DNA from 2 places in the Trichocoleus sp. AS-A1 genome. Region 1 is predicted to be linked to the other one. Evidence: riboswitches for the same ligand, from Rfam matches in the RefSeq annotation. Region 1 holds a riboswitch; the other holds the start of a gene.

The links. Region 1 has a riboswitch for cobalamin ahead of NC994_RS08820 (HupE/UreJ family protein). Riboswitches for the same ligand answer to the same signal wherever they lie in the genome.
Region 2: linked by a shared signal. The riboswitch ahead of NC994_RS07325 (sirohydrochlorin chelatase) and the one ahead of NC994_RS08820 (HupE/UreJ family protein) in region 1 are both predicted to bind cobalamin.

Annotation. Positions count from the first base shown of each region.
Region 1 covers NZ_JAMPKG010000008.1:184,077-188,502, forward strand. Annotated here, with positions in the region: gene NC994_RS08805 (tetratricopeptide repeat protein) at 1-56, opposite strand, end outside; gene NC994_RS08810 (BlaI/MecI/CopY family transcriptional regulator) at 279-710, shown strand; gene NC994_RS08815 (M56 family metallopeptidase) at 701-1,543, shown strand; gene NC994_RS08820 (HupE/UreJ family protein) at 1,641-2,303, opposite strand; cobalamin riboswitch at 2,324-2,474, opposite strand; gene NC994_RS08825 (hypothetical protein) at 2,570-2,695, shown strand; gene NC994_RS08830 (ABC transporter ATP-binding protein) at 2,708-4,426, opposite strand, start outside.
Region 2 covers NZ_JAMPKG010000007.1:35,374-39,799, reverse strand. Annotated here, with positions in the region: gene NC994_RS07335 (hypothetical protein) at 1-838, shown strand, start outside; gene sipA (regulatory protein SipA) at 929-1,237, opposite strand; gene NC994_RS07325 (sirohydrochlorin chelatase) at 1,347-2,381, opposite strand; cobalamin riboswitch at 2,424-2,559, opposite strand; gene NC994_RS07320 (hypothetical protein) at 2,851-3,567, opposite strand; gene NC994_RS07315 (nucleoside deaminase) at 4,252-4,426, opposite strand, start outside.

The DNA of each region.
Region 1 (4,426 bases):
ATAACATAGACGTTGAGAACATAGATGTTGAGAAAGCACTGCGTAACACCCGTCATTTAGTAGCCAATTGCTCACAGGCTGTAAGTCTGTGGCTACACAAACAAAGCCTGCCTACGCAGGCTCAATGTCAGCAGATTTGGCTCTGATTGGGATGCAACCCCATTATTTTGAGTTGAGTCGTTGTTGCCGTCAAAAGACAAGCTGTCAAACTTGAACAAGAGTGCAAGTTTGGAGTGTAAGCTTATTCAGAGATTGCACAAGGCACAAAGTTCAGATGTATGGTTCCTCTACCTAACTACCGTCCCAAACAACTTTCCCTTGGCCCTTTGGAAGCGGAGATTTTAAATATCGTCTGGGAACTCGGCTCTGCCACCGTTAAGGATGTACACGATCGCATTCTGGCTGACCCAGACCGGGAGTTAGCTTATACTTCTGTAACTACGGTGCTGCGTCGCCTGACCCAAAAAGGTTGGCTAGCTTGCGATAAACAAGAACGAAGCTTTTGCTGGCAACCTTTGGTATCGCGGGAAGAAGCGCAAGTCATTAAAGCTCACGAACAGTTACACCAGTTTTTGGCAGTGGGGAACCCAGATGTCGTCGCCGCCTTTGCAGATAGCCTAGATAGCGCTAGCGTAGAGCAAATAGAAGCGATCGCGCTTCGTCTTCAATCCGCACGCAAAGCGAGAGAGGAGGGAAAATCATGCATCTAGCGATGATTCTGACGGCGTTAGGATTGGCGTGGTGTCTGAGATGCACAGGGTTAGAGCCATCGGGAACTTGGACGCAACGCTGGCAACGATCCTTTGGGTTATTTTTGTTTCCGCCACTGCTATTGATCGTGACAGCGATCGCGGTTATTTGTATGGGTGCAGACGGAAAAATGGGAGGACTGCAAGCCGGATGGTTCAGTTACTCCTTCGCCTGGGGATTTTTAGGCGTTGCCGGAATTTTATGTCTAAAGCTGGCACATGAAGGATGGCGTTCGGTACAACAGACACGCACTTATCCCCAAATCGAGCTTGAAGGTAAATTGGGTCGCCTTCTCAATGCCAGCGTTCTATTTAGCGCCCAAATTGGTTTCTGGCAGCCTGAATTAGTCGTCAGTCAGGGATTGTTAGAAACCCTCGATCGAGATCATCTAGAAGCAGTTCTCGCCCACGAACAAGCGCATTACTATTATCGAGATACATTTTGGTTTTTCTGGCTGGGCTGGGTGCGCCAGATAACTGCTTGGTTGCCGAATACAGAAGCTTTGTGGCAAGAACTTTTACTATTGCGGGAACTTCGTGCGGATCGATGGGCGGCGCAACAGGTAGATCCCTTGTTGTTAGCAGAATCTCTGCTATTGGTGGTGAGTGTCTCGCCAGTACAGTCTGAAAGTTTCTGTGCAGCGTTCAGTGCCATGACCTCTCGAAATCGTTTAGAGGAGAGAATCGAAGCGCTTCTGGCACCATCAGAGGAGTCAGCTTCACCCAGCATATGGCTTTGGCATTGGATACTACTAGGGTTTCTGCCGCTAGTAACCGTGCCGTTTCACACTTAAATTTTGGTGTTGCACAATCAGGATAATTTCCTTTCAAATTTCGCGCAAAGACGCAAAGTTTCTGTTAGCGTCTTTGCACCTTTGCGCGAGATTATCATTAACCGAGGACGGAATTACTTAAGAAAACCACTCCAATCGAGCAGATAACCAAACCGGCAAATCGCTGCCAGGATAAAGGTTGAGTGGCAGATTTCCGGCTCACTGCATTGCCAATCAGCATGGCAACCAAGGCAACGCCATATTGAATGAAAGTGAAACCCAGAAGGTAAGCAACAAGCGGTGTCATACCAGCACCGACGATTGCCTCGCCATAAGCATAGCCGTGAAATAAACCAGCAAGCGCTCCCAGCGCTATAAGAACCATCCAGTTTGGTTTGTTTGGCGTTAGCAGCAGCGCCCCAAAGACAATCACGGAACCGGCGATCGCTATCTCAGCTGCCGGTAAATCTAGATTGAGTAAATGAATCCCAGTTCCCGCCAGTGCTGCCAATACAAACCCGGCTGGGATGAACGCGCCCCGCACTTGCCCAACCGCCAGTAATCCAATCGCCACCACAAACGCAAAATGATCCAGTCCAATCAAGGGGTGGGCTAGCCCTGAAAAGAACCCTTCAAAGAAATTAGACGGCGTCTTGCCACCCATTGGATGGTGAGCGATCGCCCGCTGGGCACATAGGAAAGTGCTAATTAAAACCAAAAATACAATTACCGTTCGGCTTTGCATCAGATTTAAGAAAGCAAAGCGTCTATCTTTAGACATATTCTGTACCTCGCAGATTTCGCAAATCAATTTCTCTCGGCGGGTATTCTGGCTGAGAGACCAAAACGACGGATCTCATTACAGCTGCGGGACAGCGACGGTTTTACACCGAACTTTCCCCGTTACCTCTGGTGGCTGCTCCCCACCAGAACCGATTGAGTAGGGCAATCATATCACTTCAGTGCTGGCATTTTAAAAAGTATGGGTAAAATGAACCTCAAACAGATGACTCCAAGAGCCGCTTTATTTGAGGAGGAATCGGAAAAATGTGCGTTAATTGTCTGCTGGGTTCGGCTTTAATGTTCTTTACACCCAGCGTTTCCGAAGTACCATCCAACCCGACGAATCAAATTGCATTACCTCAAGAAACTCAAATAGCGATCGCGTCTTGAGTGCCACTAAAATTAGCTGAGGATTTCCTTTAGCTCGTGCTGGTTCCAAAGCGAACGGTAAAGTCCAGGTTGTTGCAAAAGTTCGGCATGAGTCCCAGACTGCACAATTTGACCTCGATCCATCACAAAAATGCGATCGGCAGTTGCAGCCGCAGACAATTGGTGAGAGATAAAAATAACCGTTTTGCGCTGGATGCCTTCCGAAAGATTATTCAAAATGGCTGTGGCAGTTTGATTATCAACGCTGGAGAGAGCATCATCCAAAATCAGAATCGGGGAATCCATCAGCAAAGCACGGGCGAGAGCCGTCCGTTGTCGCTGCCCCCCTGAGAGGGTAATGCCGCGCTCACCCACAACGGTTTCGTATTGCTGGGGAAAATTGAGAATTTCCGGGTGAATTTGCGCTTGCTTGGCAGCATTAATAATCTCTGTCTGTTCGCTCAGAGGATTGCCGTAGCGAATGTTGTTTTTGATGGTAGTGCTGAACAGAAAACTGTCTTGCGGGACATAAGCGATCGCTCCGCGCAAATCGGGCAATTTTATCTGCGTAATATCATTGCCATCTACGAACAAACTATCGCTTGGAATATCCACTAATCGCGGCAAGGCATTGGCAAGTGTCGATTTTCCGGAGCCAATTGGTCCCACAATCGCCACGGTTTCCCCTGGTTCAATCGTAAAGCTAACATTCTTCAGCGCGGGAGTTTCGGCTCCCGGAAACGTATAACTGAGTTGACGCGCTGTTAATTTACCGCTTACTTTTTCAATGGGTAATGCGAGTGCATTCGGAGAATCTTTAATTTTGGCTTCTGCCATCAGAATTGACTCAATGCGGTCGATACTCACCTCACCTCGTTGGTAGGCAGTAATCGTAAAACCCAGTAAAGCGGTGGGGAAAACTAATCGTTCAGTATAGAGAATTAATGCCAGAAAATCGCCAATTGTGATCGCACCTGCCACAATCGACCGCGCTCCGACCCATAGCAATATCAGTAAGCTGATAAAAGCCATGCCTTGAATGATTGGAAACAAGACATTTCTGGTCTTTGCTAATTGGATATTGGCTTGCAACAGGCGATTATTTAACCGAGAGAAGGCACGGCGTTCGTTCTCCTCCTGAGCGTAGATTTTAATCAGACCAATCCCGCTCATATCCTCTTGAATCAATTCGCTGATGCTAGAGAGTTCCTCTTGTAACACCAGCTGTTCGTTCCGTAGGCGATCGCTAAATAGCTGCACAGCGATCAGCATAAACGGATAGACTGCGATCGCTAGCAGACTCAGCTGCAAATTTATCGACAGCATCACCGGCAATGTCAGTCCGTAGGCAAAAACTGTATTCGCCAAACTTAACACGGCAAATCCCAGCAGACGCCGGATATTATCCACATCGCTAGTCGCCCGGTTAATCAAATCTCCCGCTGTGTTGCTAGCAAAATAAGACGGTTCCAGAGTGAGTAAATGCTGAAAAATCTTTTGTTTCAGGTCAAATTCTACTTGTCGCCCGACTCCAAACAGCAAGATGCGCGAAGCCATCCGCACTACCCACATTGCCGAAGCCAGAATCAGGATTAGCGCTACATACTTCCAGATTTGAGCGAAGTCGAACGCTTGGCGGAGTTCGTCAACGCTATCTCGAATCAGCAAAGGGATATAAACGCCCACTGCATTCACAACAAACAGCGCGATAACGCCTAAGGTAGCCTGTCGCCAGTGGGGACGCAGATAAGC
Region 2 (4,426 bases), on a different contig from region 1:
GAGTTATCCACCACCAGTAAACCAGCTGCTCACCTATGGCAATTGCGCCGAGATGGACTTTGACAATTGGCCTGACTATCTGGAACTCGGTATTGCCCCCACGGACATTCCTAACTTGATCCGCATGGCAACAGACAACGAGTTATACCGGGATGATGAAGACACGCTCGAATCCTGGGCACCCATTCATGCCTGGAGAGCATTGGGCCAACTCCGCGCTGAGGCTGGCATTGAGCCGCTCATGGGCTTGTTTGAGAAAGAGGAAAGCAACTATTGGGAATGGATTGCCGAAGAACTGCCATTAGTCTATAGCATGATCGGGCAAGCCGCGATTCCGGCTCTGGCGGCTTATCTAGCGGATACCTCTCAGGCGATATTCCCCCGCACAACGGCTCTTAACTGTCTGGAAGACATTGCAATCGATCATCCTGAGGCTCGTCCTGAGTGTGTTGCGATTCTCACCCATCAACTGGAATCGTTTGCAGAAAACGGCTCAGAATTGAATAGCTTTCTCATAGGTTCCCTGGTCGATCTGAAGGCGGTAGAGTCCGCGCCGCTGATAGAGCGTGTCTTTGCTGCTGATACCGTGGATCGTTTCTTGGTAGGAGACTGGGATGATGTGCAGGTGGGATTGGGCTTGAAGTCGCCTGAAGAATTACCGAAGAAAGAATTTAACCAGAGCTTTCAAAGAAAGGGGGTCAGCGATTCTGGCTTCACGGGTTCATCAATTTCTCAGGAAGCAAAAGGCTTTCGCCCTGGCAAGAGCGATCCCAAAGCCAAGTCTAAAAAAAAGATGTCCAAGGAGTCACGCAAGAAAAACCAGAAAAAGCGGAAGTAATTTAATCGGGGTTAGCGATTGTTGAGGTGCGAACTGACAGGTCAGCGCTAGGCGAACGCCTCGTTTTGAAGACACGCGATCGCCTCTGACTCAGCTGGGATCAACGATATATTTTTGCTCCGGTAGTACATTGTGCGATCGCACATCAGTTGCCTCTGTCGCTGATTCGGTATCAGCGATCGCCTGCACAGACTCTATAAACTGGCTATCCAGCAAAAAAACTCCTCTGGCAAAGCGGACGCTCCAATATCCCCCTGGACGCCGGTCAACAACGACCCCCTCTTCCCCAAGCTGAATCACATCAGGAGGACGCAGCATCGGCATCGGTTCCGCTGTTTTAACGTAAGGCGGCAACGTTACCACACGGACTCGCTCACCAATTACAAATTCTTTAGACATCAGTTTTTAGGTAATGAAGTAGTTGGGTGTCAGTAGTCATTAGTTCTAAGTTCTTTGCGAGTGACACCAATGACTAATAACAACTGACTAATGACTACTTATCAAATATTCAAGGCGCTTGCCAAATCTTTTGGTGATATTGCTCTACATTTCTGTATGGATCTTCAACAGGGTGAGCATGATCGTGACCATGCCCGTGCCCATGCCCATGCCCATGTCCATGCCCATGATGAGAATGATCGTGGGCGGGAGTGTGCCCGTTACTGTTGCTATTGGCTGCTATCCTGAATTTGCACATTTCGCAATTCATTTGCACTTGCCCCAACTGCGTCTCAATTTCTCGTTCTCTTAATACAGACAACAACTGAGGGTGAATGCCCATTTCTGGTAGGCAAGTCATGGAAATATCCGGGTATTGCTCCTGTTGTTGCGCCGTGATGTCGAAAATCTTTTTAACTAAGACGCCGGTAAATAGGAAGTACGGTAGGACGATAATGCGTTTAGGCTCGTAGAGTCTAGCACGGCGGAACCCTTCTTCCAGACGGGGATGGGTAATGCCAATAAAGCAAGTTTCAACGGTGGCGTAGCCGCTACCTTCCCACAGAATCCGGGCAAGCTTATAAACATCGCTGTTCGCATCAGGATCGCTGGAACCCCGACCGACAAAGAGCAGAACCGTTTCTGAGCGATTGTACTGGGGTTGGTCTAATTCCGAAAGACGCGATCGCCACAAATCCAAAATCCCTGGCGTAATCCCAAAATGACGCCCATAGTAAAACTTCACCTGGGGATGTCTAACCCTTGCCCGGTCTAACTCATTCGTAACATCAAACTTATTGTGTCGAGCTGCAAATAGCAAAATCGGCAATACAGAGAGTTCCGTGTAACCCTCTTCTACACAGCGATCCACCCCCTCCTGTATCGTGGGGGTAGTGAGTTCTAGAAAACAAGGTAAAACAGGACGCGACGGGTCTAACGCTTGATACGCATCGGCAAAATCTAGAAGACTCTGCCGTCCATCCTCATCTTTGGTGCCATGACCAACCATCAACAACGGACGACGCAAAGGTAGCGGCGGCAATTGAATCGACTGGGGAGTAGGGGATTGCAGTCCCATCAGATCGGTTGAATTTATACTAGGCATCAATTTGATTGCTCCTTTCCCGTGCAAGGCAGGAAGTTAGACTGTATGAAGGTAGTACTAAGTAGGCATTCTGGCTTCCGAGAGTCACCTCGTTTACAGCTGCCGCACAGCCCCGGATTTGCACCGGCGTTTCCCCACGTTGTTACCCTTTACGTGTGCCTTGATATCTTAGCCGATCCGGTCGCAGCTCAAAATCCAGGGGGAGGGGGTATTCCCAAGACTCTCCAGATGCCAGTTTTTGATGCCCCATCAAAACTGAAGGAAAATTTTCCCCACTTTATCGAGTATCATTCGCAAGTTTGGCGATCGATCGGGCAACTCTAGAATTGATTGACCGTTTGTGGCTTTTTTACAAAAGCGGGATGCTCCCATTTTTTGTAGCTTATAGAACCTTATCAATCCAAACCATTGCTGACTATATAAAGCTAACCCCATACATAGAAGTCTGATAAAAAATACAAATTCTCCATTACAAAATACCGCCCTGAGTGCGACGACGTACAGCCAGTGCTAACCCGGCAAAAACTAAGGAAGTCATGCTTGAAGGCTCAGGTGTAGATACGGGTGCAACGTTTAATTTTACTCGACGCCCTGTTTGCATCGAGAGTGAAATATTTGCCAAGGTTGATGAAGAATACACTTGCCAGCGGTTCAACTCTCTAGGCGGTGCAGTAAATTGCACTAACATTTCCCAATTGCTGTCAAGCGAACCAATGGCTAAACCATCAGTGCAACAAGCTCCCCAACCCTGATTTGAAATAAAGAGGGTGCCAGTGGAATTTGCAGTTGCCTCACCTAAATCGTCAACAATTTTTAATTTCGCCGTATCTCCCAACAAGTTAAAGCTCATTTTAGCTGCTCCACCTGTTAGATTACCCGGCTTAGAATGAACGATGAACAGTGACAGCCCATCAATAGCATCTACAAAAAAAAGGTGAGATTGCTTAGCCGTTAAACTCAGGGATGGGTTACTAAAGGATGAATTATAACCTTTGCTATACTGGTAGTAATTGGCTGCTGTTTTATTTGTACTGAAAGCTTCAACAAAACCCAAGATATTACTATCAAAGTCACCCAAGCCGGGTTTAGATTCTTGCGACACCTTAAGTATCGTCGCGGCTGCGGAGCGCTGGGCAAAGAATGGAACGAACAGCGCGATCGCTACCAACATCAAAAGCTTTTTCATGACTTGTTATTTTGTAGATGCTCTGCTTACTAAAACCAGAATACGTTTATTTAAATAAAGTTAGAATAAAGTCAAATTAATAAAATTGTAAATTTAATAATTGCTACATCTTTATTTCAGGGAAAATACGAATTGACTTTAAAGGAAATATTAGTTCTTCTGAAACGCTTCCTCCTAGACGGAATCACCCCATTTAATTTTTCTTGATTTTCCACAGCGAACCCTCTTCTGTTACCTTCGCCAGTACAGAAGAGGGTTTGCCAATTGATATGCTTTCTAAATGAGCTGAATTAAGGTTTATTTAGAAAACTGGAAATTTTACCTTTAATTGCTGCTGAAGTGGCACGTTAACGAAATCCTGCGGAAGAGGATGTCCCTCCTAATATCCGCGAGTATCCGCTCCCCCTAAGGAAGTTTAAAAAGCAGGGTGGTTTCATACAACCCTTAGAAAATATCGAGGCATTGCGACATTTTGTAGGGGCATAACAATCAAAAAGCCCCTACCGCCAACCAAAATTAACGTTACAGAATTTTCTTTTAATAAATGAAACCACCCTGGCCTAGGGAAGCTTAAAAAGGAAGGAACCGAGCCACTCAAAGTCCCCTTTTTAAGGGGGATCATCAGTGGGTAAGCGTGTCACAACAATTTTCACACCTCGGCTAAGCTGCCTTTACCCAATAAACCTAGCCGCATGAATGATTGAATAATTGTAGAGCTTCTTCTTTGAGAATTCCTTTGGTCACTTTTATTCTCTTAGACCCTTTTTTAATAATTTCTTCGCTAGATAAGTCAAGCTGGGGAACACCAGCCTCAATTAAGTCTTGAATGGAAGCTCCAAATATAATTTCAGATATCCCT